DNA from 2 places in the Ensifer sp. ENS09 genome. Region 2 is predicted to be linked to the other one. Evidence: riboswitches for the same ligand, from Rfam matches in the RefSeq annotation. Region 2 holds a riboswitch; the other holds the start of a gene.
What was found. Region 2 has a riboswitch for cobalamin ahead of IB267_RS06290 (CbtB-domain containing protein). Riboswitches for the same ligand answer to the same signal wherever they lie in the genome.
Positions count from the first base shown of each region.

Region 1: another riboswitch for cobalamin. It lies ahead of IB267_RS03690 (DUF1636 domain-containing protein); the one in region 2 lies ahead of IB267_RS06290 (CbtB-domain containing protein).

Region 1 covers NZ_JACVBP010000001.1:739,876-754,619, reverse strand. The annotation lists gene IB267_RS03725 (RDD family protein) at 1-110, shown strand, start outside; gene IB267_RS03720 (SLC13 family permease) at 320-2,095, shown strand; gene IB267_RS03715 (SRPBCC family protein) at 2,225-2,704, shown strand; gene IB267_RS03710 (aspartate-alanine antiporter) at 2,878-4,557, opposite strand; gene IB267_RS03705 (bifunctional aspartate transaminase/aspartate 4-decarboxylase) at 4,734-6,386, opposite strand; gene aspT (aspartate-alanine antiporter) at 6,444-8,132, opposite strand; gene IB267_RS03695 (RidA family protein) at 8,620-9,096, shown strand; cobalamin riboswitch at 9,281-9,497, shown strand; gene IB267_RS03690 (DUF1636 domain-containing protein) at 9,602-10,015, shown strand; gene IB267_RS03685 (ABC transporter ATP-binding protein) at 10,038-10,841, shown strand; gene IB267_RS03680 (ABC transporter substrate-binding protein) at 10,838-11,791, shown strand; gene IB267_RS03675 (iron ABC transporter permease) at 11,795-12,862, shown strand; gene IB267_RS03670 (DUF924 family protein) at 12,955-13,515, shown strand; gene IB267_RS03665 (mechanosensitive ion channel family protein) at 13,642-14,744, shown strand, end outside.
Region 2 covers NZ_JACVBP010000001.1:1,251,503-1,266,246, forward strand. The annotation lists gene IB267_RS06225 (LysR substrate-binding domain-containing protein) at 1-780, shown strand, start outside; gene IB267_RS06230 (alpha/beta-hydrolase family protein) at 879-2,564, opposite strand; partial or broken gene IB267_RS06235 (mechanosensitive ion channel family protein) at 2,820-4,109, opposite strand; gene IB267_RS06240 (Lrp/AsnC family transcriptional regulator) at 4,248-4,706, opposite strand; gene IB267_RS06245 (cystathionine gamma-synthase family protein) at 4,833-6,116, shown strand; gene IB267_RS06250 (VOC family protein) at 6,208-6,558, opposite strand; gene IB267_RS06255 (TetR/AcrR family transcriptional regulator) at 6,680-7,276, opposite strand; gene IB267_RS06260 (crotonase/enoyl-CoA hydratase family protein) at 7,360-8,175, shown strand; gene IB267_RS06265 (helix-turn-helix transcriptional regulator) at 8,226-8,588, shown strand; gene IB267_RS06270 (SRPBCC family protein) at 8,585-9,151, shown strand; gene IB267_RS06275 (DUF1772 domain-containing protein) at 9,221-9,700, opposite strand; gene IB267_RS06280 (NAD(P)H-binding protein) at 9,697-10,527, opposite strand; gene IB267_RS06285 (TetR/AcrR family transcriptional regulator) at 10,632-11,324, shown strand; cobalamin riboswitch at 11,323-11,585, shown strand; gene IB267_RS06290 (CbtB-domain containing protein) at 11,626-11,802, shown strand; gene IB267_RS06295 (CbtA family protein) at 12,000-12,794, shown strand; gene IB267_RS06300 (ferric iron reductase) at 12,836-13,684, opposite strand; gene IB267_RS06305 (glucoamylase family protein) at 13,711-14,744, opposite strand, start outside.

The DNA.
Region 1 (14,744 bases), 510 kb from region 2:
CACTGCGTGGGCGAGACGCCTGGCGGATGGTTACCTTTCTGATGGAGGGTAAGAAGCGGGACGAGGCGTTCGCTGCGCTGGAGGCGGCCGTATTCAGGACCATCGAGTAGCGAGGCGGCAGGGCTGCCACCTCGCCGCCGGGCGACGCCGCGCAATCGATGCGCTTCGCACTCATGCCCAGATTTGTCGCTGAGGTGAATTCCGATTTGCCGAAACATGGGTTACGTCTTGTGTGAACTTCTGCGCGGATCGCGCGTTCCGGCTTTTGTCAGCCGCACGTTCCGTCCCGCCCAGTCCCTTCGCTGAACCCGGATATTGCATGACCGCCGATCAGTCCCTCGCGTTTATCGTCATCGGCGCCATGATGGCCTTCTTCATCTGGGGGCGGTTTCGATACGACGTGATCGCCTGTTCGGCGCTGATGCTGGCGGTCGCCGTCGGCATCGTTCCCTACGATCATGCCTTCGATGGTTTCAGTGACGACATCGTCATCATCGTCGGCAGCGCCCTGATCGTCAGCGCGGGGGTGGCGCGCTCGGGCATCGTCGACGCCGCCATCCAGCGGTTCCTGCCGAACATCTCCTCGGTCCGGGCGCAGCTCGCCCTGCTGGTCATCATGGTGACGGTGCTTTCCGCCTTCATCAAGAACATCGGAGCGCTGGCGATCATGCTGCCGGTCGCATTCCAGTTTGCCCGGCGGTCGAATGTTCAGCCTTCCGCCTTCCTGATGCCGATGGCCTTCGGCTCGCTGATCGGCGGGCTCATGACCCAGGTCGGCACGTCGCCGAATATCGTCGTCTCGCGCGTGCGCCAGGAGCTGACCGGCGAGAGCTTCACGATGTTCGACTTCACACCCGTCGGCGCGACGCTGGCGCTGGTCGGCTGCATCTTTCTGCTGTTTGCCTACAAGCTGGTGCCGCAGCGCACCAGCCAGCAGATTTCCGTGCATTCGGCGATCGAGATCACCGATTACACCTCCGAGGCGGTGGTCGCCGCCGGTTCGCCGGCGATCGGCAAGGCGCTCAGCAATCTGGTGAAACTCGGCGACGGCGGAGCCGTCGTCATCGCCATATTTCGCCGCGGCCTGCATCTGGCGCCGCTGCCCGACGTGACGCTCGAGGCCGACGACATCCTGCTTTTTGAAGGCGACCCGGGGGCACTCGATCGCATCGTCTCGCAAGGCAAGCTGAAGATTGCCGGCGACCGCGCACCGCATGGTCGGGAAAAGGCCGGCGACGAAATCGAGGCGATCGAAGCCGTCGTCGGCAGCGGATCGCCGCTCGAGGGCATGTCGGCGCAGCGCCTGGCGCTGTTCAACACCCACAATATCAACCTGCTTGCCGTCAGCCGCCAGGGCGAGAGACTGAAGCAGCGGCTCGGCAGCATTCGCTTGCGGGCAGGCGACATCATCGTGCTGCAGGGCGCGCGGCGCGAACTGACGCTCTTCCTCCAGGACTTCGGCTGTCTGCCGCTGGCGCAGCGCGAGATCCTGCTTGGTACGACGCGAAAGGCGCCGCTGCCGCTTCTGGTTCTTGCGGCCGCCATGGGCTCGACGGCGGTCGGTCTCGTGCCGGTGCCGATCGCCTTCTTTGCGGCGGCTCTTGCCATGGTCGTCTTCCGCATCATCCCCTTGCGCGACTTCTATCGCTCGGTCGATGGGCCGATCCTGGTGATGCTGGCGGCGCTGATCCCGGTCAGCGATTCCTTGCGCACGACCGGGGGAACCGATGTCATAGCGCAGTGGCTCGGCACGGTTGCGGCCGGCCTGCCGCCGGCCGGCGCGCTGACGATCATCCTGCTCGCCGCCATGGCGGTGACGCCTTTCCTCAACAATGCCGCGACCGTGCTGGTCATGGCGCCGATCGCCGCCAGCTTTGCTGGTGCGCTCGGCTACAGGCCGGAAGCCTTTCTGATGGCGGTTGCCATCGGTGCCGGCTGCGATTTCCTGACACCGATCGGTCACCAGTGCAACACGCTGGTCATGGGGCCGGGCGGATACAAGTTCAGCGACTATCCGCGCCTCGGCCTGCCGCTGTCGATCGTGATCGTCATCGTCAGCATCCCGGCGCTGATGCTGGTCTGGCCGCTGCGTTAGGTGCGTGGCGGGGCTGGCTGCTGCGGACACGCGTGCTCTCGCAGAAATAGCCGTTACCGTGTACAGGTAGACGCGCGGTAGTGCCGCCGCAGGCTTGCCTATCCGTGAGGACCAAAGGGAGAAGACGGTATGAGCCCCAAGCCCACCGGCCACGTCAGTGGCAACGACCTGATCCTGACGCGCACGTTTCGTGCCCCCATCGACGATGTCTGGACGAGCGTGACAAGGTCCGAGAGCACCGCGCTGTGGTTCGGGCGCTGGGAAGGCGAGGCCGGTCCCGGCAAGACCGTGCGGCTGCAACTGCTCCATGAGAAAAGCCAGCCATGGACGGATGTCTTGATCGAGGAGTGCGCTGCGCCGCACCGCCTGGTTGTGGTGATGAAGGATGACGCCGGCGCGTGGCGGATCGAGCTGACATTCACGCAGAAGGGCGATGAGACCGAGTTGCAGCTGCTGCAGACGCTGAGCGACCCGAAGCTCGCAGGAGACGTCGGGCCGGGCTGGGAATACTACCTCGACATGCTGGTCGCGGCGCGCGCCGGCAAGCCCCTGCCGTCATTCTCGGACTATTATCCGTCGCAGAAGGCGCATTATCTGGAAGGCGTCTAGACCGAGCAGGCCGCCAATTGGACGGTCGTGTTCCATACACCGTTTGTGGCGTTGCCACTGCGGGCCACGCTGTTGTGTCGTAATGAGCGCGCGCGCCGCGGCAGCGGCGCTGTCCAGGGCGCTCCCTCACGATCGCAATTTGCTCGGAGCGGCACCGCCCCGAACCTCCCCGATTACGCCAGCACGGTGACGAGCACCGCGCCCCAGAGCGCGAGGAGAACGTTGCCGATCGCGTAGCCGAGACCGTAGCCGAGGGTCGGGACCTTGCTTCCGGCCGCCTCCTGCACGGCGGCAAGCGCCGGGGCCGACGTGCCGGCGCCACAGCAGGTGCCGGCGAGCACGCCTTCGTTCATGCGGAAGACCCAGCGGCCAAGCGCGAGCGCCGCGACATGCGAGATCGCGCAGATCAGGAAGCTGGCGATGACCAGTGCCGGGCCGGACTGGACGAGGCCGGCAACGAAGCTCGGGCCGGCGGAGATGCCGACGCAGGCAATGAAGGCGCAGAGCCCGACGCTGTCGAAGAACCAGAGCGTCGCCTCCGGCACGAAGCCGAAGGTGCGCCGCACCGAGCGCAGCCAGCCGGCGCAAAGGCCGGCAATCAGCACGCCGACGGCGACGCCGAGGCCGATTTCGAGCGCCCCGAGCTTCAGGGCGGGGATGCCGATGAGGCCGCCGAGGAAGATGAAGACGCCGACGAAAACCATGTCGGTCGCCGTCGTCTCACGGTCGGCATAGCCCAGAAGCGTGGCCGCTTCCTCGACATGGCGCCTGGCGCCGGCAATCGACATCACATCGCCGCGGCGCACCGTCAGCCCGGGAAAGATCGGGATCGGCTGGCCGGCGCGCAGAATGCTGCGCAGGAACACCGAGCGCGATTCCGGCTGCTGCCGCAGCTGCCACAGGCGTTTTCCGGCGACATCCTTGTTCGTCACCACCACGTCCAGCACTTCGACGGGAATGTCTAGAAGGGGGCGGTCGTCGATTTCGGTGCCGATCCGGCTGGAATATTCGACGAGGAAGCCGCGAAGGCCGGCAACGGCGATGACGTCTCCGGCCTGCAGGCGCTCCTTGGGTGCTGGGGTGATGATCTCCTCGGCCCGGCGGATCTGCTCGATATAGGCCTTCTGGTTTTCGGGGACCTTGGTTTCCGCTTCTGCAACAGTCAGTCCCACCAGGGCGTCGGCAATGACGAAAGCGCGCGCCTCGATCTCGCGGCGCGCGGTATCGCCGCCATTCTGCGGGGCGATCTTGAGCTCGGCTTCGAGCTCGGCGCAGGCGTCCTTCAGGCTGCGGCCGAACATCCGCGGCGCCAGTTGGGACTGGACGAGGATGGCGGTGACGACACCGACGAGATACGCGACCGCGAAGCCCGTCGCCACGGCGGATTCGAACTGGCTTGCCGCCTCCGGCGTCGGTGCCGTCTTGCGGAAGGTGTCGATCGCAACGCCGACGGTCGCCGATTCCGTCGCGCCCCCGGCAAGAACGCCGGCGGCCGTGCCGAGGTCAAAGCCGAAGAGCATGGAAAGCACGATCGCCACGCCGAGGGCGACGACGCAGAGCGTTACGGTCACGGCGATCTGCGGCAGGGCATCGGCGTTGAGGCTCTGGAAGAATTGCGGGCCGGTGCGGTAGCCGATGGCAAAAAGGAAGAGCAGGAAGAAGGCCTGCTTCACGTCGTTTGAAAGCTCGGCCCCGGTCTGGCCGATCAACACGCCGGCGAGCAGGCAGCCGGTGACCGCGCCAATCGTGACCCCGAAGACGGTGATCTTGCCGATCGCGTAGCCGATGCCGAGCGCCAGGAACAGGGCGAGTTCCGGATGCGCGCGCAGAATGCTGAACAGGTGATCGATCACGCGGTGTTTCCTCTCGGTGCCAAGCCGAAGAATTCCGCTTCAGCTGGATAATGCGCTGGTTGCTGGGCCGGCGGAAGACGGTCGCCAGCCGGAAATGCGGAGATGCTTGCAGGCCGAAGGAAACGCTGGCCAGGCGTTGGGGAGGGCGGCCGACGGTTGCCGGCCGCCCTTGGTGGTCAGCTGATTTTCAGGCCTTTCGCCGCCTGGTAGGTCTGGACGTAGCCGCGGGCGACCGAGCGCACGGCGCGACCGATCTGCGAATAGGCGTCGTCATTGAGGTTGGCGAAGGAGACGCGCGCCGACCAGCTCGGCGCGTCGAAGCCCGAACCGTTGAGCAGCACGATGCCGTGGTCCTCGGCAAGCCTGAAGGGGATGTCGAGCGGGTGGATGTTGTCCTTCACCCAGGTGACGACATCCTCACCGACATATTTGCGCAGCCAGAATTCGAAGTCGATGATGCCGTAATAGTAGTCGAAATAGATGCCCGGATTGGACTCGACCCCCATGCCCTCGATCAGGTTCCAGAACCGCTTGGTGCAGATGGCCATGCAGGCCTTCTGGTAGACCTTGTCGACATCCATCAGCTCGACCAGGCTGAAAAGCGACATCATCACCTGTTGCGGCAGCGACAGGCCGGCGGTGTGGTTCAGCGCCACGTCGCGGCTGTCGGCGACGATGCGGTCGATGAACTTCACGTCGCGCGGCTTCGGCGTCATCGCCTTGTAGCGCTTTTCGAGGAGCTTCTGGATCGGCTCGCCATGAGCCTTGATCTTCTCGTCGAAGATGTTGTCCTGCGCCACCGCGATGACGCCGAGGCGCCAGCCGGTGCAGCCAAAATACTTCGAGTAGGAATAGACGCCGATGGTGTTGCGCGGCAGATGGCCGAGCAGCGACTGGAAGCCCGGTACGAAGGTACCGTAGACGTCGTCGGTGAGCACGATCAAGTCAGGGCGCTTCTTGGTAACGAGATCGACGAGGCGCTTGATCGAATCCGGATCCATCGCAACGGCGGACGGGTTGCCGGGGTTGACCAGGAAAAGCGCCTTTACCTTGGGGTTTTCGAGCGCCTTGATGTCTTCGTCGGTGAACTGGAAGCGGTCCTCCTGCTCGGCGCTGACATTGATGGTCTTGAGGTCGTAGTCCTCCAGTTCCGGCATTTCGAGATAAGGCGTGAAGATCGGCGTGCCGAGTGCGATCGTGTCGCCGGCGTTGAGCAGGCGAGCGTTCTTCAGGGCCTTGAAGATGTAGCACATGGCAGCGGTGCCGCCTTCGACAGGGTAGAGATCGAATGTCGCCCTGGGTCGATGGCCGGCGCACATCGCCCACATCAGATATTCATGGGTGATGATCTCGTTGTGGTGCAGCGCGCGGTCGGGCACCGGATAGTTGTCGCCGATGATCGAATCCGTCAGCTCGTGCACAAAGGCGTCCGGATCGAAGTGAAAGGTCTTGATCGCGTAGTTGACGGCGTCGGAGAGCGTCTTTGCCGGCGGAACGCCTTCGTCCTCTTCGTCCCAGTCGGCGGTGCTTTGAAGCAGCTTCTTCGTCCACTTCTCAAAGCGGGCATGGGCTCCGTCCTGCGGCGGCATGCCGGCGACACCGGCCTTCGGATCGTAATAGGCGCGCTTGGCTTCGGTCAGCGCGAACTGGCCGAGAAGGAAGAAGGCTTCGCGGGCGCGCGTCGCCGTCCAGTTCGGGTTGCCGCGGCCGGCATTGAGGAAGGCCTTGGCGGCCTTCTGGGAGCTCGTCTTGGCGAGCTTGATCAGTTCGTCCTTGATTTCGAACGGGCTGAGATCGGAGATGCTGTCGTAGAATTTTCTGTCCAACATGATCCACACTCCCTGTGATCTGTGAATTGTGATCGGTGGTCCCGACTGTCGCCCGCCTCAGGCGAGCATGATGACGATGACGAGGCCGAAGATGGTGAGCAGCGTGTTGCCGATGGCGTAGGGCATGCCGTAGCCAAGGGCGGGAACCTTGCTCTTGGCCGCCTCCTGGATCATGCCGAGCGCTGCCGTCGTCGTCCTGACCCCGGCGCAGGCGCCAAACAGGATCGCCGGGTGGAACTTGAAGACGTAGTGGCCGATGAGCACCGAGGCGATCATCGGGATCGAGGTTGCCACCACGCCCCAGATAAACAGCGATATGCCGACCTCCTGCAGACCCGCGACGAAGCCGGGTCCGGCGCCGATGCCGACGACGGCGATGAAGATGTTGAGGCCGAGCGTGTTCATCAGCCAGAGCGCCGGCGACGGGATCCGCCCGAAGGCGGGGTAGGTGGTGCGCAGCCAGCCGAGCACCAGGCCCGCCAAAAGCGCGCCGCCGGAAGTCGAAAGGCCGATCGGGATTCCGCCGATCGTGATCGTAAGCGCCCCGATCATCGCGCCGATGAAGAGCCCCCAGCCGAGGAAGGCGATATCGGTCGTCTCGACGGGACGGTCGGCAAAACCGAGCGCCTTGATCGCGGCTTCGACATGCTGCTTGGCCCCGCCGATGGTAACGATGTCGCCGCGCTCGACGGTGGTCCCGGGCAAGACCGGGATCTCGACCAGCGAGCGGATGATCTTGCGGGCATAGACGCCACGCGCCCAGTCCATGGTGCTGACTTCCGCAAGCGTCTTGCCGGCGAGCGCCTTGCTGGTCACGTAGACATCGAGGACTTCGGCTTCGGCATTCAGCAGTTCCTTGTCCTCGACCTCGACAAGCTTCGAATCGAGATTCTCGACGAGCAGGGCACGCCGGCCGGAGAAGGCGACGACGTCGCCGGGCTGCAGTACGGTGTTGCCGTCCGCTTCGATGATCTCGCTGCCGCGCCGGACCCGCTCGACATAGACGCGGATGCCGGGAAGCAGGTTCTTGACCGGCGTCCCGGTCAGGCCGCTTGCCGCATCGATCCGGTAGGCCCGAAGACCGAAGTCGTGGTAGGCGCTGGTGATGCCGGGCTCGGCGCTGGATGTGCCGCCGCCGAGCTTGGCCTCGTATTCCCGGCAGGCCGCCGGAAGGTCGATGCCGAGAAGCTTCGGACCGAGTTGGGCGAGGATGATCGCCGAGCCGATCGTGCCCCAGATATACGTGACCGCGTAGGCGATCGGGATCTGGTCGGAGAAGGTCTTGGCCTGTTCCGGTGTCAGCCCCAGCGAGTTGATCTGGTCCGTGGCGACGCCGATAGCCGCCGAAATCGTCTGCGAACCGGCATACATGCCGGCGCCGTAGCCGAGCGGAAGCCCGGCGATTAGCGCGCAGAGATAGGGAACGATGAGGCAGAGCACGAGGACCGAGAGCGCAAAGGCGATCTGTTTCGGCCCGTCGGTGCTTAGGCCCCGCACGAATTGCGGGCCTACGCCGTAGCCTACGGCGAAGAGGAAGATCAGGAACAGCGTTGATTTCAGGTCACCGGAAACCTGGATGCCCAGCTGCCCGATGAGAACGCCCGCAAGCAGCGTGGCGGTGACATTTCCAAGGTTGAACCCCGCGACCTTGATCGGACCGATGAGGAAGCCGATGCCGAGGGCGAGGAAGACGGCGACGGGTGGATAGGTCCGAAGCGTGTCGACGAAAAAATCGATGGGGTTCACTGCTGCTATTCCCTTCAGAAAGTTGAGTTGCCATCACTTCATTTCGGGATCTGCGCGGCTAAGTTGAGCTTGTTTTCGGATCTCGTCGATGCCCAATCTTAATTCCGGCAATTGTTGCCTCGGTCGTCGAAATTCTCAACCGGCATAGGGTTACGTGAGCGTAACGTATGTTACATTTCAGCGGTTTTACTTGGGGTGCGCACTCGCAGGCGCCGCGATGCGTCCGCCGCCTGCGATCGAAAGACGGATGCGCGCGGCCGGATCGCGCCGGAACTTCAACTCTGGTGTTGTAATTCGTAATGTTATCTCGCAACGTGAGGCATGAGGCGTTTTCTCTTGGCTATGCTTGAACATACGGCTGGAGGCGCAAGGAATGATGGGCCTTTCTGCTTGCGATAGGGGCGACAGAACTTCGAAGGGTCGAGATGAAACGCGGCATCGTCTCCGCAAGCGCGGCCGGTTCGTAAGGTGACGAGGAGGGGGAGCAATGATGGATGAGGTTATCCGTAGGCTGGGGGCGCTTGGCGTTCAGCTTCCAACGCCGCCGAAGCCGCTCGGCGCTTATCGCGCGGTGATCGAGGCGGGCGAGATGCTTCATGTCTCGATGCAGGGGCCGCTGCTCGACGGGCGCTTCGTGCATACGGGGCTGCTCGGGCGCGACGTGACGATCGACGAGGGGCGCAAGGCGGCCGAGCTGGCGGTGCTCAACGCGCTGGCGCAGATCCACGAACATCTCGGCCGTTTCGAGCGCATTCGCCAGATCGTCCGGCTGGAGGGGCATGTCGCCTGCACCGAGGATTTCCTCGATCATCCGAAGGTGCTCGACGGCGCCTCCGAGTTTCTGGCTGCCGCCTTTGGCGAAAGGGCCGGCCATATCCGCTCCGTCTGCGGCGTGCGCAACCTGCCGGGCAACGCCGCGGTGGCGGTGACGCTGACGGCCGAGCTCTTTCCGCCGGAGTTCTGAGGCGGCACGGCCGCCTGTCGGCCGCAAGGCGGATTCCGGCCGTGGAGCGTCGGATCGTGTCCGACGCTCAATTTTCGGCTTGCATGATGTAATGTTATTTAATAACGAATTGCGCATGACGATACGCCGCATGTTGATAGATCCTTCCCGCCTGTGCCGTGCGGTTGTCTCCCCCGCCGATTCATGCGAGGAAGGCGGTGATGGTGCTGCGTCCGCGACAATGCGGAGGCGGCTGAAAAGGGAACACGGAACGGACGACCCTGATGGGGCCGAAACCGTGGCTGCCCCCGCAACTGTGAGCGGAAAGCGCATTCACACCATGTCACTGGCGATCAGCCGGGAAGACGTGGATGCGCCACGACCCGCGAGCCAGGAGACCTGCCATCGAACCGATCAACCACAACGGACGGGGTGTTCCGATGGAAAAGAACTGGCTTTCGCACGACGGCTATCCGTCCTTCTGCCGTTTCGCCATCTCTTGCCGTCAGTCCGGCGGAGGGCAGGAATGGCTGAGCCGAATTTCCGACAGCACAAGATAACGGTCTGCACCGATTGCCGCTTCACCGGTGGCCCCTGCGCGCCCGGTGCCGAGCTGATCAAGCGGCTGAACGGCAGCATTGCCGCACTCGGCGCGCCGCTCGATCGTGACTTCTCGATTGCCGGCACGGTGTGCATGGCGGCCTGCACGCGGCCCTGCACCATCGCCTTCCAGGCGACGGGGAAGGCAACCTATCTCTTCGGCGACGTCTCGCCGGACGAAGACATCGACGATCTCGTACGCTTTGCCACAACCTATGCCGAGCGTGGCGATGGCATGACGCGGGCGGCCGAGCGGCCACGCGGGTTGAAAGGCAAGACGCTTGCCCGCATCCCCGCAGCGATGCTCGTTTCCGAAGACCTCGGCGGGCACTTCCAATGAGGGCGCGGGGAGGGATCAACCCATGAGCTGTACGGCGACGGGAGCGGCACTCAAGGTCGAGGGCCTCCACTGGGGGCCGCGCGCGGGGCTGACGCTGGTCAAGGACATCGGCTTTTCGATCGCGGCGGGCAGCCGGCTTGCGATCCTCGGGCCGAACGGTGCCGGCAAGACCTCGCTCCTGCGCTGCCTCTACCGGGCGGTGCAGCCGAACTCCGGCCGTGTTTCGGTCGATGGCATCGATCTCTGGTCGATCTCGGCGCGCGAGGCAGCAAGGACGATCGCCGTCGTCCTTCAGGAAATGCCCGGCGACTTTCCCTTCAGCGTGCGCGACGTCGTGATGATGGGGCGCATTCCGCGGCGGGAAGGCTTGAGCGGCTGGAGCGATTTCGACCGCGATCGGGTACAGCATGCGCTGGCGCATCTCGATCTCGCGCATCTTGCCGGTCGCCAGTTCTCGACGCTTTCGGGCGGTGAGAAGCAGCGGGTGCTGATCGCCCGCGCGCTGGCGCAGGAGCCGCGCATCATCATCCTCGACGAGCCGACCAACCATCTCGACATCCGTCACCAGCTCGAAATCCTCGAGTTGCTGCAGACGCTGAAGCTGACGATCGTCTCGACGCTGCACGACATCAATCTCGCCGCCGAGTTTGCGACCGACGTCGCGATCCTGACTGCCGGGCGGCTGACGGCCTTCGGCACGCCCGAAGAGGTGCTCAGCCCCGGCGAACTTTCGGCCGCCTTCGGCGTCACTGCCACCGTTCACAATGCCGCCGGCGGCGGCGCCCGATTTTCCTTTTCACTTCCTCGACAGGGATCTATTTCATGAAGATCAATATTGCCCCATTTTCCCTTCTTTTCGTGCTGGCCGCCGCCACGCCGGCGCTCGCCTATCCGGTCACGGTCAAGAGCTGCAACCGCGAGGTGACCTTCGACGCGGCGCCGCAGCGCGCGATCGCCAACGACGTCAACCTGGTGGAGATGATGCTGGCGCTGAGGCTGCAGGATCGCATGGTCGGCTATACCGGCGTTTCCGGCTGGAAGACGCTGGACGAGAAGCTGCGCGAAGGCGTCAAGGAACTGCCGGAGCTTTCGGAGAAGTATCCGACCAAGGAAGTGTTGCTCAACGCCGACGCCGACTTCCTCTTTGCCGGCTGGAACTACGGCATGAAGGTCGGCGGCGAGGTCACGCCCGAAACCTTGGCGCCCTTCAAGATCGGCGTCTACGAGCTGACCGAATCCTGCATCCACGTGATGGCCAAGGCAAAGCCGACGATGGACGACATGTTCGTCGATCTTCTCAATCTCGGCCGCATTTTCGGCGTCGAGGATCGCGCCGAGACGCTTGTTGACGGCTACCGCCGCCAGCTTGCCGAAATCACCAAGGCGAATGCCGGCAAGGCACAGCCGACACGGGTCTTTGTCTATGATTCCGGCGAGGAGAAGCCCTTCACCTCCGGCCGCTTCGGCATTCCGACGGCGATGATCGAGGCCGCCGGCGGCGCCAACATCATGGACGATGTCGACAAGAGCTGGGTGGAGATCTCCTGGGAGCCGGTGATCGAGCGCAATCCGGAAGTGGTGGTCATCGTCAACTACGGCGAGGTGAAGGCCGAGGACAAGATAGCCTTCATGAAGACCAATCCGGCATTCAAGAATGTCGATGCCGTCAGGAACGATCGCTTCGTCGTGCTCGACTATGTCGAGGCGACGCCGGGGCCGCGCAACATCGACGCCATCGCCCGTCTCGCCAAGACCTTTCACGGCGAAGGCCTGTAACCGATGCTGGCTGAGGATACGTCGGCTGACACCGTTGCGGTTCCGCGTGCCGCGTCTCAACGGGTGGCCCGCAGCGGTCTCGGCCTTGCCGCGGGCCTGCTGCTGCTCCTCCTGACGGTGACGGCCGCCGTATCGCTCGGCTCGGCGCAGATCCCGGTTGCAACCATCTGGTCGATCATCGCCAGCAAGATTTCGCCCGGTAGCGTCGAGGTCTTCTGGTCGGCGGGCCGCGAGAGCATCGTCTGGGACGTGCGCCTGCCGCGGGTGATGTTGGCAGGCCTCGTCGGGGCCGGACTGGGGCTGACGGGCGCCGTGCTGCAGGCGGTCACGCGCAATCCGCTCGCTGATCCGCATCTGCTCGGCGTTTCCTCCGGTGGAGCGCTTGGCGCGATCGTGGCGCTGCTGCACACCGGCATGATCCTCGGCCTTGCCACGGTGCCGCTCTTTGCCTTTGCCGGCGCGCTGCTCGCAACCGTGCTGGTCGCCTATGTCTCCCGCGTGCTCGGCAGCAGCGCCGACCGCCTGGTGCTCGCCGGGGTCGCGGTCGCCTTCGTCTTAACGTCCGTCGGCAACCTCATGATTTTCCTTGGGGATCCGAGGGCGACCCACACGGTCATCTTCTGGATGCTCGGCGGCCTTGGTCTGGCGCAATGGTCGCAGCTCGTCTATCCCGGCGGGGTGCTTTTCGTCTCGCTCGCCTGGCTGATGATACGGGCGCGCGAGATCAATGCGCTCGCCATGGGCGACGAAACGGCGATGACGCTGGGCATTCCCGTGCGCCGCTTCCGGCTGACGCTGTTCGTCGTCACCGCACTTCTGACCGGGGTGATGGTCGCCTTTTCCGGCGCGATCGGTTTCGTCGGGCTGATGGTGCCGCATTTCGTGCGGCTCCTGGCCGGCAGCGACAACGTCAGGGTCATTCCGCTTTCGGCCTTCTTCGGGGCGCTGACGCTCATCCTTGCGGATCTGACGGCCCGCGTCATCATGGCGCCGGAGGACATGCCGATCGGCGTCGTCACCGGGCTCGTCGGCGGCATCGCCTTCATTGCCATCCTGAAGCGACGCGCGTAAGGCGGGTAGGAACAAGTTATGGACAAGGGGCGGTCCCGGCCTATGTGTTAGCGGGGGCCGAGCGATCGGCCATTGGGCCGCATGAGGAGCATATGGCGAACGAAGCTGACATTTGCACGCCGCAGGACGTTCTGGACTTCTGGTTTGGCGAACTCACCTATGACGACTGGTTCGGGACGAGCCACGAGCTCGACCAGGCCTGCATCCGCCGTTTCCAGGCGTCGCACCTGGCGCTGGCCCGGGGCGTCGACGAGATCTGGCGGGCGAGCCCGGAAAACCGGCTGGCGGCGATCGTGCTTTTGGACCAGATGCCGCGCAACATGTATCGCGGCACGCCGCTCGCCTTTGCCACCGATTGCCTGGCGCTGCACGAGGCGAAGCTTGCCGTCGGCACCGGCGCTGACATGGCGATCAAGCCGGAGTGGCGCGCCTTCGTCTATCTGCCCTTCGAGCATTCGGAAAACCTTACCGACCAGACCATGTCGGTGAAGCTCTTTACCGAGCTCGGCGATGCCGATTATCTCGACTATGCCATCCGGCACCGCGAGGTGATCGAGCAGTTCGGCCGCTTCCCGCATCGCAACGCCTTCCTGGCGCGGCCGTCGACGGAGGCCGAACTTGCCTATCTGGCGCAGCCCGGCGCCGGTTTTTAACGGGAAAGCGGGCACTGACGGGGATTTATCGCCGTTCTTTGCATCTTTCCGCCGTCTTTCGTATTCACATCGAAACGTGAAGACGGCCGGAGCGATTCCGGACCACGGTCTCAATCTGCAAGGATCATGAAATTGCGTTCTGTCGGAAAACTGCCCGCCATTCTCGTCTGCCTGCTGGCGCTTGCCGTGGGCGGCCCGGTCATGGCCCAGAAGGCGGCGCAGCCGACAGCGCAACAAACGGCACAGGCAAACGGGCAGGCGGGCCAGAAATCGGCACAGCCGGCGCAATCGCCGCAAGGGGCACAATCGTCCCAGACCGCCGCCCAGCCTGCTGCCGGCAAGCCGGCGCAGGAGGCGCAGCCAGCGGAGAACGGGGCGACCCCCGGTGTTACCGAACCTGCGGCGACAACCACGCAGCCTGCCCAGAATTCCCAGCCGGCGGCCGATGCCTTGCCGGCTGATGCCACGCCACCGGCCCAGAGCCAGGCGGCCGAGCAGCTGACCAAGGCCGGCGAGGAATTGAAGGGACTGACCGAACGGGTCGAGAAAGCCAAGGACGACGACATCGTGCTTGCCGACCTCAAGGTTCAGGTCGACGCGCTCGCCAAACAGATCATCGGCGTTTCGGTTTCGACCCGCCCGCGCCTCGACGAAATCAAGGCCCGGCTGACCGAACTTGGCGATCCGCCGGCCGAGGGGCAACCGCCCGAAGCCGACATCGTGACTGCCGAGCGCAAGCGGCTGATGGCCGAACGTGGTGCCATCAATGCGCTGACCGGCGAGGCGGAAGGCCTGTCGGTGCAGGCGACGAAGCTGTCCAACGCCATTACCGCGACAAGGCGCGCGCTGTTTTCCAATACGCTTCTGAAGAACACCGAAGTCTCGACCGGAATGTTCGACGACGCGCTGACGGCGACGGCGGACGAGACCCGGGTGCTGTCGCGCAGCGTCGGGAGCTGGCTGAGCTTTGCCTGGAACTACAAGCGCGTGCCGCTCCTGACCGCGCTGTTCCTGTCGCTGCTGGCGGCGCTCGTGTTCCTTTCCGGCAGCCGCAGGCTCTTTCGCCCGCTGATCGAGCATGACATTACCGATGAGGAGCCGAGCTACTTCCGGCGGCTCTCGGTCGCGTTCTGGTCGACGCTGATCCCGACGATCGCTTCGGCCGCCTTCGCGGTATCGAGCTTCCTGTTCCTGCGCGGCTTCAACGTGCTGCGGTCCGACATCGCGCC
Region 2 (14,744 bases):
GAAACGACCGGGCTGACGCTGCTTGAGAAATCCGGGCGCAACATCAAGCTCACGGCCGCCGGCCGCGAGTTCGCGCAGACGGTCTCCCACGCGATCGGCAATCTTGCCGCAGCCGTCGAGGACGGCACCGACCGAAGGCTCGAAAGCCACCAGCGCAAGCTGACGGTCGGCCTGCCGCCGGCGCTGGCGATTGCCTGGATGGCCGGCCTCCTCGTACAGTTCGCGGGTGCGCGCGGCGTCACCGATCTTTCGATGCGCAATTGCATCCGCGCCAGCGACGTGGTCTGGGACGATGTCGACCTCGCCGTCGTCTACGACAACCCGCCCTTCGATGGCCTGTGGTGGCAAGCGGTCAGCGACGTCAAACTGCGCACGGTCTGTTCGCCGCTGCTCTTCCCCAGGCTCGAAGGACCGTTGCGCGAGCGGAAGCTGCGCGACGTCACGCTGCTGCATGAGGATGACGGCCGGGAATGGACGCGCTGGTCGGCCGCCTCGCGCATCTCGCTTGAAGGCAGCCGCAGCGTGCGCGTGCAATCGGTCGCGATCGCCGTCGCCTCGGCGCTACAGGGCCAGGGCATTGCCCTCGTCTCCGACGTGCTGACGCGCTCCTATCTCTATGAGGGGCGCCTGATCCAGCCTTTCCCGACGGCGATACCGGCGTCGGCCGGCTACTACCTGCTCTGCCCTACGGAAAAGGCCGAGGAGCCGCTGATTCAGGCCTTCGCCAACCAGATCGCCGCGCACTTGCGCGGCGAGCGGTCCGGCGACAAGCAGGCCTAGATCATTTCATCGTTTCCTTGAAACGATGAAATGATCTAACTCTCTGAAATTACGCAATTCCGTCTGGAAAACCGTCTCACACTTTTCCTGGAATTGCTCTAGTAGCGCCCCTTGAGCATCGTCTTCAGCCGCTCGGCATCCGCTTCGGTCACCCCGGGCGGTGCCATCACCTGCATCCACGCGTCGATATAGTGTTCCGGCGCGTAGACATGGCCGTAGCCGATCGGCGAGGTGGTCGCGAGCGCCATGTCGGCAAGCAGCTGGAACATGGTGACAACTGGGAACCAGCGAAGCGCCGGCGAGACGTCCGCTCCGCGCGGCGCCTTCATCCAGTCCGGTTCGCGGTAGAAGGAATGGGGATCGAAGAAGGTGATCGGGTCACTGGCATATTGCAGGTAGACGATGCGGACATTGCCCCAGGTCGCGCCCGGGATGTTCAGCGCATTTTCCTGGTTGGTGAAACGGATCACCGAGCCGTCGCGATAAAGCGGCCGCCATTCCGGCGAGCCGGGATTGCGGTTTCGCGTGATCTGCAGCCAGGTCTTCGTCGGGAACGGCGAGCCGACCCAGAGCGCGCCCTGGAACGGATCGCTGATGATGTCGAAGGGATCGACCGAGCCTTGCGAATTCATCGAGCCGAGGCTCAGACCATAGAGATAGAGCTTCGGCCTTTTGTCCTTCGGCAGCGTCGTCCAGTAGCCGTAGACGGCATCGAACAGCGCATCGGCGGTCTCGGCGCCATATTCCGGCTCGACCAGCAGCGACAGCCAGCTCGTGAGGTAGGAGTACTGCACCGCGACGCTCGCAACGTCGCCCTTCAGCAGATATTCGAGCGAATCGAGGCCCGGCGGATCGATCCAGCCGGTGCCGGTCGGCACGACGATCAGGAGGTTCGAGCGCTCGAAACCGCCGACACGCTTCAGCTCTTCGAGCGCCAGCTTCGCCCGCTCCTTGGCGGTCTCGGCCGAGTTGAGGCCGGCATAGACGCGCAAGGGCTCCTTCGCCTCTCCGCTGAAGAAGGCGCCGATGTCCTTTGCTACGGGCCCCGAGGCGATGAACTGGCGCCCCTGGCGGCCGAGCTCGTCCCACGTCATCAGTGACGCACTGCTGCCGGTCTTCATCGGGTCGGTCGGAGGTGCCACATCCGGGTCGATCAGCGCGTCGAGACGCTGGAAAGAACTGTCGGCCGCATGCAGCGCATAGCGGAAGATGACGCCATCGACCGCGGACCAGAAGAGCCCGACGGCGGCCGCCACGGCCGCGACCTTCGCCAAGGGCCGTGTCAGCACATGTTCGAAGCGCCGGGCAAGGAAGCGAAAGGTCAGCCGGAACAGCCGCGCAAGCAGCACGATGACGACGAAGACGAGCGCCGCGATCAGGCCGAGCTTGAACGGGTCGGCGCTTTCGACCGGGTGCATGCCCATGATCTCGCGCACGGTGTTCTGCCAATAGGCGGTGCGCCAAAGGAAGGTGAGCGCAACCGCGATGCAGCCGAACGCCGCCACCATCTTCACGACGAAACCGGTGCGGCCGCGGATCTCCGGCAGGTCGAGCAAGGACCATAGCCAGCGCATGAGCACGCCGATCGCATAGCCGGCGGAAAGCGACAGGCCGGAGATTACCGCCTGCACCACATAGGGCCGCGGGATCAGGCTCGGCGTCAGCGACATGGCAAAGAAGAACACGCCGACGATCAGGCCCGTGGTCGAAAACGAAGCCAGAAGCGCGGAAACGAAACGCGGCACCGGCAGTCTCGACAGTCGCGTCCGTTGAAGATTTTCCATGGCCGGTCCCACCTCATGCAGTCCTGTCGCCGGAACGGTCGGAGGCCGCCCGGGCCAACCCTCGAGCCTGCGGCTTATCAGCCGGCCGAGGGTCGCTTTATCACGTTGAATTGCTGCACATTTATCCCCCAATCGGCGACGATTTGACGAAACATGCAGCAGGCGTTGGCTGCAATGTCGCCTTCCCCTCGCGCCCAGTCAATTGCCGCAACCGCAAGACGCGTGGTTCCTGACGTTTGAGCGAAATGCTCGCCCTCAAACGCGGGTCACCTCGACCGGCGCCTTGATGATGATTTCGCGGTGCGGGAACGGGATCGAAACGCCCGCCGCCTTGAACGCATCCCAGAGTGCCATCAACACCTGGCCGCGAATGTTGGTGAGCCCGTTGCTCGGATCGGAGATCCAGAACCTCAGCTTGAAGTCGAGTGACGATGCGCCGAAGCCGGTCATCCAGCAGACCGGCTGGGCATAGCTGCTCGCGACCCGCGGCAGCGATGCGGCGGTCTCGATGGCGATGCGCGCCACCTCGTGCGGGTCACTGTCATAGGAGGTGCCGAAATCGATCTCGATGCGGACGAAATCGCTGGAGAACGACCAGTTCACCACCTGCTGCGAAATGAAGTCCTCGTTCGGAATGAGGTACTCCTTGCCGTCCCGGGTGATGACGGAAACGAAACGGGAGCGCAGGTCGCGCACGGACCCGAAGGTATCGCCGAGCGTGATCGTGTCGCCCGGCTTGATCGACTTGTCGAGCAGGATGATGATGCCGGAGATGAAGTTGGAAACCACCTTCTGCAGACCAAAACCGATACCAACGCCGACCGCCCCGGAAAAGACCGTCAGCGCCGTCAGGTCGATGCCGGTGGCCGACAGTGCGATTGCGCCGGCAAAGCCGATTAGCGCGATCTTGACCAGCTTGCTGATCAGCACCTTGAAGGAGGGCGTTAGGTCTGCTGACCGCTGGATCCAGTGCGACTAGACATTGCCGATCAAAACCGCAAGCCAGATCAGCGCGGACGAAAGCACGATGGCTTTGAGGACAAGCAGCAGCGACAGGCGAACCGCGCCAAGGCTAATCGCAACGCCGTCGAGCGTCGTCAGGATCACCCGGTCGAGCCCGACCGCATAGAGCGCAAAATAGATCCAGCCGACGACGGCGGTGACGCGCGCCAGCATCTGGTTGCGGATGATGCGTGTGAGCACCGAGATGACGAACCACGCCGCCGTCAGCGTCAGCGCGGTCGCCACCAGCCAGCGATAGGACGGCCATCCGAAGCGCAGGATCATCCCGTCGGCGATCCAGAGCCAGACGATCAGAAACAGCCACCGCAGCCGCCGCATGAAGGCGATGATGACGCGCAGCAGATCCGGATTGCCCTTGATCGTGCGGGCCCGGGCTTCGACCCGCGGCTCTATCCGCTTCGCCAGTGTACCACAGACCAGGTAGCCGACGGCGATGATGGCGAGCTGGTAATAGGTCCATGCGTTCAAAAAGACCGTCTGCAGCCACGAAGCGGCGGCATCGACCGCTGTTGCGAAATCCATCGTCTCTCTCCGAGAGATCGAGGCGCCCGCCGAGCGTTTGGGACGCCCTCATAACTCGAATCTAGGGCACCCCTGATGGTTTCAAAGCCGATCGACGATTATCGAAGCGCTTCGGAGGCTTAATGGAGGGGCTGAGCGCTAGATCCGCCGCTCCTTGATGGTGTTCATCACGAAGCTCGTCTCGATCGAGGCGACGCATTTGAGCCTTGCGATTTTCTCCTTGATGAAGCGCTCGTACTGATCGAGGCCGGCACTCATCACCTTCAGCACGTAGTCGCGCGAGCCGGTCACCAGATGGCATTCGAGCACTTCGTCCCAGCCGCGCACCGCCTCTTCGAACATGACGATCTCGTCCTCGTGCTGGCGGCTGAGCGTGACGGTCGCAATCGCCGTCATCGTCCAGCCGTCGACCGCGGGGTCGACCAGCGCCGTATAGCCGCGGATGACACCGGTCTCTTCCAGCCGCCGCAGCCGGCGCAGACAAGGCGACGCCGAGAGCCCCACCCGCTCGGCGAGCTCGTTGTTGGTCAGCCGGGCATCCGCCACCAGCTCCTTCAAAATCCTGCGATCCGTCTCGTCGGCAATTTTCTGCGCCATATCTTTCCAACTCAGCCAAATCTTTGCGCAACTCAAAGACATCGAGCCGGAAATAGCAAGGATCGGCCCAAGCATCTGATATAATTTGCCTGTCAGTCGAGTCCGCTTCGCTTGAGGAGACAAGCCATGACCGCACCGCATCCCTCCAAAACCCACATCGGAAACCACAAGCTGCATCCCGAAACGCAGATGCTGAACTATGGCTACGATCCGGAACTGTCGGAGGGCGCGGTCAAGCCGCCGGTCTTTCTGACCTCCACCTTCGTCTTCCGCTCCGCCGAAGAAGGCCGCGACTTCTTCGACTTCGTCTCCGGTCGCAAGGAACCACCGGCAGGCGTCGGCGCCGGCCTCGTCTATTCGCGCTTCAACCACCCGAACAGCGAGATCGTCGAGGACCGTCTCGCCGTCTACGAGCGCACCGAAAGCTGCGCGCTGTTTTCCTCCGGCATGTCGGCGATCGCGACAACGCTGCTCGCCTTCGTCAAGCCCGGTGACGCGGTGCTGCACAGCCAGCCGCTCTATGGCGGCACCGAGACATTGCTTGCCCGCACCTTTCTCAATCTCGGCGTCGCGGCCGTCGGATTTGCCGATGGCGTCAACGAAGCGGCCGTATCAGCCGCCGCCGAAGAGGCGATGGCCAAGGGCCGGGTCTCGGTGATCCTGGTCGAGACGCCGGCGAACCCGACCAATAGCCTCGTCGACGTCGCCATGATCCGCCGCGTTGCCGATGCGATCGGCCGGAAGCAGGGCCACACCCCTGTGGTCGCCTGCGACAACACGCTGCTCGGTCCGGTCTTCCAGCGGCCGATCGAGCACGGCGCGGACATCTCGCTCTATTCGCTGACCAAATATGTCGGCGGCCATTCCGACCTCATCGCCGGCGCGGCGCTCGGTTCCAAGGCGGTGATGAAGCAGGTCAAAGCGCTGCGCGGCGCGATCGGCACCCAACTCGATCCGCACTCCTGCTGGATGCTCGGCCGTTCGCTGGAAACGCTGTCTGTGCGCATGCAGAAGGCGGACGACAACGCCCGCATCGTCGCCGAATTCCTGCGCGACCACCCGAAGGTCGAGCGCATCCACTACCTGCCCTTCCACGGCGAGGACACACCGGTCGGCCGCACCTTCAAGGCGCAGTGCACCGGCGCCGGCTCGACCTTCTCCTTCGACATCGCGGGCGGCCAGGAGGCGGCCTTCCGCTTCCTCAACGCGCTGCAGATCTTCAAGCTCGCCGTCAGCCTCGGCGGCACGGAATCGCTCGCCAGCCACCCGGCGGCCATGACCCATTCCGGCGTGCCGATCGAGGTGCGCCACCGCATCGGCGTGCTGGAATCAACCATCCGCCTGTCGATCGGCATCGAGCATCCCGACGACCTCGTCGCGGATCTCTCAAACGCGTTGTCGCTTGCCTGATGCAAGAGGCCGCCTGTCTTGCCGGCGGCCTCTTCGCTGATTTCAGATGGCGCAATTCCGGACGGAAAACCGCTGCGCACTTTTCCTGGAATTAGTGCGTCAGGATGTTGACGATATTGCCGAATGGGTCGCGCATGTAGAAACGGCGCACGCCCCAGGGCTCGTTGGTGATGTCGTAGACGATCTCGACGCCGGCTGCCTTGGCGCGCTGATAGGCGCGGTCGACGTCGTCGACCTCGATCGAAAGCACCGGCACCGGCGTATCGTTGCCGCCCTCGCTGGCAATGCTCACCTGCGGCAACGCGGCCTTGCCCTCGGCGGCAAAGGTCAGGATCCAGCCATGGTCCATCACCACGTCCAGTTCCAAAAGGTCGCCGTAGAAGGCGCGCGCCACCTGCGGGTCCGGGGCGTAGAGGTTTGAGACGATACGCTTGACGGTCATGGATTTCCTCCTCGGTGAGCCGCAGCGCGGCCACATCGGCGCTCAATGGTTGTTTGGCTCCTGGCACTGCATCCTATACTGCCCGCCGATGGCAGCCGTTTGAAGCGGAAGTTGCAGCGCGTCAGGATCCCTTCCCGTCCGCGCCGGCAAGCGCGACCCGCACCAGCGTCGCTGCAGCCTTGCCCGCCATCTCCATGTAGCTCGCGTCACGATGCAGCAGCACCACGGCGAAACTGCCGTCGAGCAACAGCAGGATCTGCTTCGCCAGCATGGCCGGCTCGGCAGTGCCGGCTTCGGTAAAGGTCTCGGCCATCCACGCCTCGAACTTCTTCTTGTGGGCCGCACCGATGCGGATCGCCGGATGTCCCGGCATGTTGGCTAGCTCGGCCGAGGTGCGCAGGAAGCCGCAACCCTTCCACTTCGGATGGCGCGCCGCCCGCGCCAGATTGACGAAGATCGCCTCGACCTTGTCGGCAATGTCCCCGTCGCCCGCGTCGAACCACTTGCGGAAGAGTTTCAGATTGGGCTGGTCGCGGCCTTCGAGATAGGCGGCGATCAGCGCGTCCTTGCTGTCGAAATGATAGTAGAGCGTGCGTTTGGTCACGCCCGCGGCTTCCGCCACCGCATCGACGCTGACTGCGCGGATGCCCTCGGCATAAAACAGCTTTTCCGCCGCTGCGACGATCAAGTCCCGGGCCGATTTCTCTGCTTTCGCCATCTCTCAAGTATACCGACTAGTGAATATACATGGCATCTTCCCTCACCTAGCCTCTCCCCGTCAACACCTGCCGGAGAGCAACCATGTCGAACACCGTGCTGCTGCAGATTTCCGAGGGCATCGCCCTCCTCACTCTCAACCGCCCAGAGAAACTCAACGCGCTGAACTACGAGCTGATCGACCGGCTCATGAGCCTTCTTGACCAGATCGAGGTGAACCACGCCGTCAGCGCGGTGATCATCACCGGCGCCGGCGAGCGCGCCTTTTCCGCCGGTGGCGATATTCATGAGTTCTCGGAAAGCGTGGCCAAGGGCGTGAACCTGGCCGTGCGCGATTTCGTCCGTCGCGGCCAGGGCCTGACGGCGCGGCTCGAAGCCTTTCCGAAGCCGGTCATCGCTGCCGTCAACGGGCTTGCCTATGGCGGCGGCTGCGAGATCACCGAGGCCGTGCATCTGGCGATTGCCAGCGACCAGGCGCGCTTTGCCAAGCCGGAGATCAAGCTCGGCATGCCGCCGACCTTCGGCGGCACCCAGCGGCTGCCGCGGCTCGCCGGCCGCAAGCGCGCGCTGGAACTGCTTTTGACCGGCGACGATTTCCCGGCCGATCGCGCGCTGGAGTTGGGGCTCGTCAACCGCGTCGTCCCGCATGACGAACTGATCGCGTCCGCCCGTGACCTGGCAAAGCGCATCATGGCGCACTCGCCTCTCGCCGTCCGCTCGATCATCACTGCTGTCACCCGCGGCCTCAACATGTCGATCGCCGAGGGATTGCAGGTCGAGAGCGAGCAGTTTGCCCAGATGGTGCCGACCGACGACCTTGCCGATGCGCTCGCCGCCTGGAAGGGACGGCGCGTCCACGACGACCCGCCGCGGCCCGGTCTTTTTTCGCGATATTTTTAAATTCAACCGAACGGTTGACAATTAGGCCAATCCAGACGACATTCAACGATATGGTTGAATATCAGAACGCACATCTCGATGCCGTGTTTCACGCGCTTTCGGACCCGACGCGGCGCGCCATGCTCCAGGACCTTTCGCAGGGCGAAAGACTGGTGGGCGAGCTTGCGGCGCCGTTCTCGATCTCGCTGGCCGCGGCATCGAAACACATCAAGGTGCTGGAAGGAGCAGGTCTGGTGCGCCGCGAAGTGAAAGGTCGCACGCATGTGTGCCGGCTCGATGCCGGGCCGATGCATGCAGGCATGGAGTGGATGCGCCACTACGAAACCTTCTGGCGCACCCGCATCGACGTACTCGAGGCGCTGCTTCTCGCCGAAGACGCCACCAACCAAACTGATTCGGAGGATAAGCCATGACTTCGTCTGCCACAGCCTTTGCCGGCGCCGATTACGGCCGTGTCGTCGCACCGGACGCGGTGCGCATCGAGCGCCTGCTTCCCGGCCCGATCGAGCGGGTCTGGTCCTATCTGACGGAGGAGAGCAAGCGCCGGCTCTGGATGGCGTCCGGAACGATCGGGTCGAAGGAAGGGGCCGAGGTCGAGCACGTCTTCCGCCACTCGGAACTGACAGCGGAAGACGATCGGCCACCGCAGAAATATGCCGAGCACGCCGGCGAGGTGCGCAATTACGGTCACGTGCTCGCCTGGGAGCCGCCGCGGCTGCTGGCCTACACCTGGAACGAAGAAACCGGCACGCCCTCGGAGGTCCGCTTCGAACTCAGCCCCCGCGGCGACAAGGTGCTGCTCGTCGTCACCCACAAGCGCATCGCCGACCGCGCCATCATGACCAGCTTCTCCGCCGGCTGGCACGTGCATCTCGACATTCTGCGTGCGCTGCTGGAAGGCGAAAAGCCGGCGGCCTTCTGGAGCAAGTTTGCCGACCTTGAAGCGCAGTATGACGCGCGTATTCCCAAGCCCTGACGGCGGGATGGGCTCAGAGGTCAAGACGCGTGCAGGCGCCGGCAAGGATCCACTTGCCGGCGCTTTTCGTCAGGCGCGGGCGAAACCGACAATGAAGAACGCCAGCGCGCCGATCGACGCGAAGGTGCGCACGTGGTTCCACCAGACCCAATCGGTCAGATAGCGCTCATGCCAGAGATCGGTCGCCGCCTGACCGGGGGCTGCCGCGGCGAGCGCGTCGTTCATCGGCACGTTGAAGACGATGGTCACCAGCAGCACGCCGACGACATAGGCGACACCGCCGGCGGCAAGCCACCACCGGCCCTCACCGCCCGAGAGGAAGGCGACGACGATGAGCGCCAGGGCGAGCAACGCCGTGCCCATGAAGGCGCTGAGGAAGATCGGGTTCTGGATCACGACGTTGATCGCATTCATCGCAGCGATCCCCTGCTCCGGCGGCAGCCGCGACAGGGCCTGCATGATGCAGACCGAGAAGATGAAGAACAGCCCGGCCATCAGGCCGGAACCGATCGCGGCGGCAAACGCCAGAGCGGGGATCAGGGGGATCATGCGGCAAGACTCCAAACACCAGTTGCTGCGGTTTCCCGAGCGTAGGCTGCAAAGTCACGCGGACGCCGCCCAAGCACATGCTCGACATCGGACGTCAGGTTTGAATTGCGCCCGTCGAGCACCGAGGTGAAGAGATAGCGGATGAGCTCGACATAGTCATCAGGCACGCCGTCGGCCTGCAAGTGTGCAGCGAAGTCGGCAACCGGTATAGCCTGATAGGAGATCGGGCGGTTGGCAGCCGCGGCGATTTCGGCCACGGCGTCGGCAAAGGTCATCAGCCGCGGGCCGGTCAGCGAATAGACCTTGCCGACATGGCGGTCGTCGAGAAGCGCTTCGACAGCGACGTCGGCAATGTCGTCGCAGCTGATGAAAGGCTCGGTCACCGTGTCCACGGGCAGGAAGACGGAACCGCTCAAGACACCCTCGGCGAGGAACCCTTCGTCGAAGTTTTCGAAGAACCAGCTGCCCCGGATTACCGTCCAGTCGGCGCCGGAGGCCTGCAGCGCGCGCTCGGCCGCTTCCGCCTCGTCCTCGCCGCGCCCCGACAGCAGCACCAGCCGCTTGACGCCGGCGCTGACGGCAAGGCTCGAGAACTTGGCGATCACCTCGACGGAGCCCGGTACCGCCAGATCCGGCTGGAAGCAGACATAGATGCGATCGACGTTTTCAAGGACCGGCGCCCAGGTCACCTCATCCGTCCAATCGAACGAAGGCGACGCCGAACGGGCACCGATGCGGACCGCTATGCCCCGCTCCCGAAGGCGCTCGGCCACCCGCCGCCCCGTCTTGCCGGTACCGCCCAAAACCAGTGTGATTTTCTGAGACATCGTTTCCTCCTGAGGTTCCACCAAAAAATATGAGTATCTCTCACATTTGCAAATGTGATAAATCCTCGTATTTTAGGAGTCAAGTCAAAATGTGAGCATTACTCATGATTCCAGATGCAAGCCCCGCCACGCTTCCCGCCGACGACGAGCCCGCACTGCGCCGGACACCGAGCCAGAAGCGCAGTCGCGAGCGCGTCGAGCAGATCCTCGCCTGCGCGACGGCGCTCATCCAGGAAAAGGGCAGCGACGCCATGCGCATGAGCGAAGTCGCTGAGAAGGCTGGGATTTCGATCGGCTCGCTGTACCAGTACTTCCCCGACAAGGCGGCAATCGTGCGCACGCTCGCCGAGCGCTACAATGCGGTCTGCAACGAGTGTATCGCGGCCGAACTGGCCAAGGTGACCTCGATCGCCGAGCTGCGCGACGCCTTCTCGCTCTTGTTCGACATCTATTACGAGATGTTCCTCGCCGAGCCGGTCATGCGCGACATCTGGTCGGCGATGCAGGCCGACAAGGCGCTGCGCGAAATCGACCTTGCGCAAAGCCGCGCCGGCGGAAAGCTGCTTGCCGATGTCTGGGCCCGGCTTGTGCCGGCGACGCCGCGCGAGGAAATCGACAGCGCCGCCTTCCTGATCATGCATCTCGGCGACTGCACCATGCGGCTTGCGGTCTCGGTCGAGCGCGCCGAGGGCGACCAGATCGTCGAGGCCTACAAACGCATGACCATCAAGGATTTTGTCGCGGATGGACCGCGCGGCGGCGCGCACTCAATTGACAACTCCATGACACAATCCTAATCATCTGGGATCGATTGGTTCCCGGGACGCGAACGTGTTTCGGGAGTAAACGGGAATGTGACGGATGGACCCAATCTGGGCATTCAAATCACGGCCGACCCCGCGACTGTAGAGCGACGTCGATCCACCGTTCCGGAGCGATCCGGAAGAAGCCACTGGCAAGACCGCGAGAGGGCGGCCGAGCTGGGAAGGCGAGGCAGATCGAGGGCATCGAGCCCAACGCCGTGAGCCAGGAAACCTGCCACTCGATGCGGGCATAGGGCCCAACCGGGAATTTCCCGATGCCATCACGGAGGTTGTCATGGCTACGTCTACCATTTCGAGCACCCCGCTCTCCCTCAGCGATCGTCTGACCGCTGGCGTCATCGCGCTCTTCATCGGCGCATTCCTCGTCTTCGGCGCCGGCCTTGCCAACTCGGCCGTGCTGCACGACACGGCGCACGACACCCGCCACTCCTACGGCTTCCCCTGCCACTGACCGATGCCTCGGAACGTGAACAACGTTCCGCATCGAACAATCTGCGGACCTGAACGCATCCGGCACGAGCCGGATGTCGGTTTGTGTGCATTCCGGTTTTTCCGGCGTGCGAAAGCCATCCGCAGCACAGGCAAAATGGGAAGGCTCAAGGACCACGCCGCAGCGCGTGGCTTTTGTCGTTATCGAGGGATTTCAAGATGATTGTCAGAACGCTTCTGGCCGCGATCGTGGCTGGATTGATTGCCGGTGTCTTCATGACCGGCGCCCAGGAATTGCGCGTCACGCCGCTGATCCTGCATGCGGAAGAATTCGAAGGCGAGGCTCCGGCCCCCACCGAACAGCCCGCCGCCCAGCCGGGTGCGGCACAGCCTGCCGCGGAAAACCACGACCAGCATTCGTCGCTCAAAGCCGTGTCGCCGCTCGGCGCCTTGCTCGACGCGCTGTCGCCGATCACGCCCGCCTATGCCCATGAGGGCGAGCACGAGGACGGCGGCATCATGTTCGGCATGAGCCGCTTCTCCGGCACGCTGATCGCGAACCTCGTCACCGGTTCCGGCTTCGGCCTGCTGCTCGCCGGCGTCAGCCTGGTGATCGGCTACCCGATCACGCTTCGGAACGGCGCGCTCTGGGGCGCCTGCGGCTGGCTTGCCGTGCACATGTTGCCGGCGATCGGCCTGCCGCCGGAACTGCCTGGCTTTCCGGCCGCCGAACTGGGCGACCGCCAGACCTGGTGGCTCGCAACGGTGGCGCTTTCGGCCGTCGGCCTTTATCTCGTCGTCCTGCGCGAGGAGATCGTCTCCAAGGTCGCGGGTCTCGTGCTGATCGCAGCGCCCCATGTCTATGGTGCGCCGCAGCCGCTCGACATCACCAGCAACGTTCCGGCCGTGCTCGGCGCAGAGTTTGCGGTTGCCGCACTCGCCACCACGCTCGCCTTCTGGATCGTGCTCGGCGTCGTCTCCGGCTTCATCAACGAGCGCTTCGTCAAAGCATAGTGATCGCCGATCACGGATTGTCAGCAAACCGACGGCGGGGTTCAGGCCCCGCCGTTTTGCATGAGATGCGCCGCCAGCCGCGCACGGCGATCTTCCGGCTCCAGCAGGACGCAGGTGTCGCAGAAGCTGCCGCCCTCCGTCTTGAAATACAGACAGCAGCCGCAGCGGATCCGATACTGGCGCGAAATGTGTTCACCACTTGCCGGATCGACGGCCGCAATCTGCTCGTAGCAAAGCTCATCAGAATAGAGCCGCGAGCCCGGCCGCTTGACGATTGCCAGCGCCTCGGCCATGCCGCGCGCCTCATCCCCGATCGCACGGCCGATTTCGAGGAACGCGCCAGCCAGGGCATCCGCCGCGAGCCGCCACTGCGCCCCGCTCGAGAGGCCCGTCCGTGCCTTCAGGACAGCAATGACGGGCGTCAGATGAGCGATGAAGCCCTGTTCGAAAACGCTGACGTCCTCCTCCCGACCCTTGCGCTCCGTCGCCGGCGGCTGGAGGCAAAAACGATAGCGTTTGCCCGCGACTTCGGCACCACGGTGAAGCCGTGCCCAATCCTCGAAACGAATCCCGGCGACCTCCAGCTGCAGCCCGGCACCGAGATGGAACGCGCCAAGGACCACGCTCAGCTGACGGCTATAGAAGGCGATCAGATGCGCCGCACGGATCCGGTCGGTCATGCCGACCCCGAAGAAATCCTGATAGGCGAGCCCCGCCTCAAGGCCAGCGCTGCCCGCAGCCCAGAAGTCGTCCGGCGCGCTGAATTCGCTCGCCGCCGACCCGAGCGAGACGGCAGCCTCCGGAAACTGGGCACGCAGATGGTCCGCGACGGCCAGCGCCTGCTGCGCAAAGGGGGCCGCGATCTCCGCTGTCGGCCGGTGGTCGTTCAAGCGCATGCCGTCTCCGTCGCCCATCCTCACCCCTTGGCGCTGGATGCGGGCGGATTGCCACGCGCACCCTCCCCCTGCCGCAGCCAGCCACCGTCGAGGCCGGCTCGTTGAAGGCCGAGGCGGATCGCCGGTATGCCGCGCATCAGCGCCCAGACAAGGCCGCTTCGCCAGTTCTCGATCATCATGACAACGAGGCCCTGGTCAAGACCGACCACCCGCGCATCGATCCAGCCCTCCGGCCCGCCGCCACCAAGGCTCGGGTTGAAGCCGCCGGGAAACCGCCCCTCGTTCAGAAGTCCGGGATAACTCTCCGCCATATGCGCGAGAGAGGCCTGCGCCGCCTCAGGCTCGAACGGCAGGCAGGCAAGCGGCGCCCAGGGCACGAGCGTGCCGTCATCAGGGCCGTGGGGCGCGCCGCGGTTGACATAGCCGAAAAGCTGCTGCTGGCGGCCATCGCGAAGGCGCACACGGACGCGCGGCGCATGGCAGGCGCTGAGACCCCACAGGTGTTCGCCATATCCGGCAAAGTGTCCGGGATTGGAACGCGCATGGTCCCGCTGCAACGCTATGGCGCGCCGGGTATTTTCGAAATAATCCGTTCCCCGCTCCCGCATCGGTCGGTCGGCCAGCCCGCGCAGATCGAGCCAGGCCTGCGGGAAGAGATGGATGAAGAGCGGCGCCGCATGAAGGTGCGGCCGGCCCTCGACGGGGATCCAGTCATGGGCCTCGGCATAGGCCGCATAATGCTCCGGTTCGATCGCATGCTCGGGCGCGCCGAGTGCCAGCACATAGAGCAGCAGCGCTTCGCTATAGCCCCGCCAGCGATGTTTCAAAAACCGCCCCGGCGGCCGCCAGCCCATCGTCAGCGTATCGCCGCGATTGAGCGCCCAGCGCCAGTCAACCCGCGCATAGAGCCGGTCAGCAAGCGCACGGATCTCGCCTTCGACCGCATCATCGCGGCGGAAATAGGCGGAAGCGGTCAGGACGCCGGCGATCAGCAGCGCCGTATCGACGGTTGAAAGCTCGCTCTGCCAGGCGCGCTCGCCGGTCCGCATGTCGA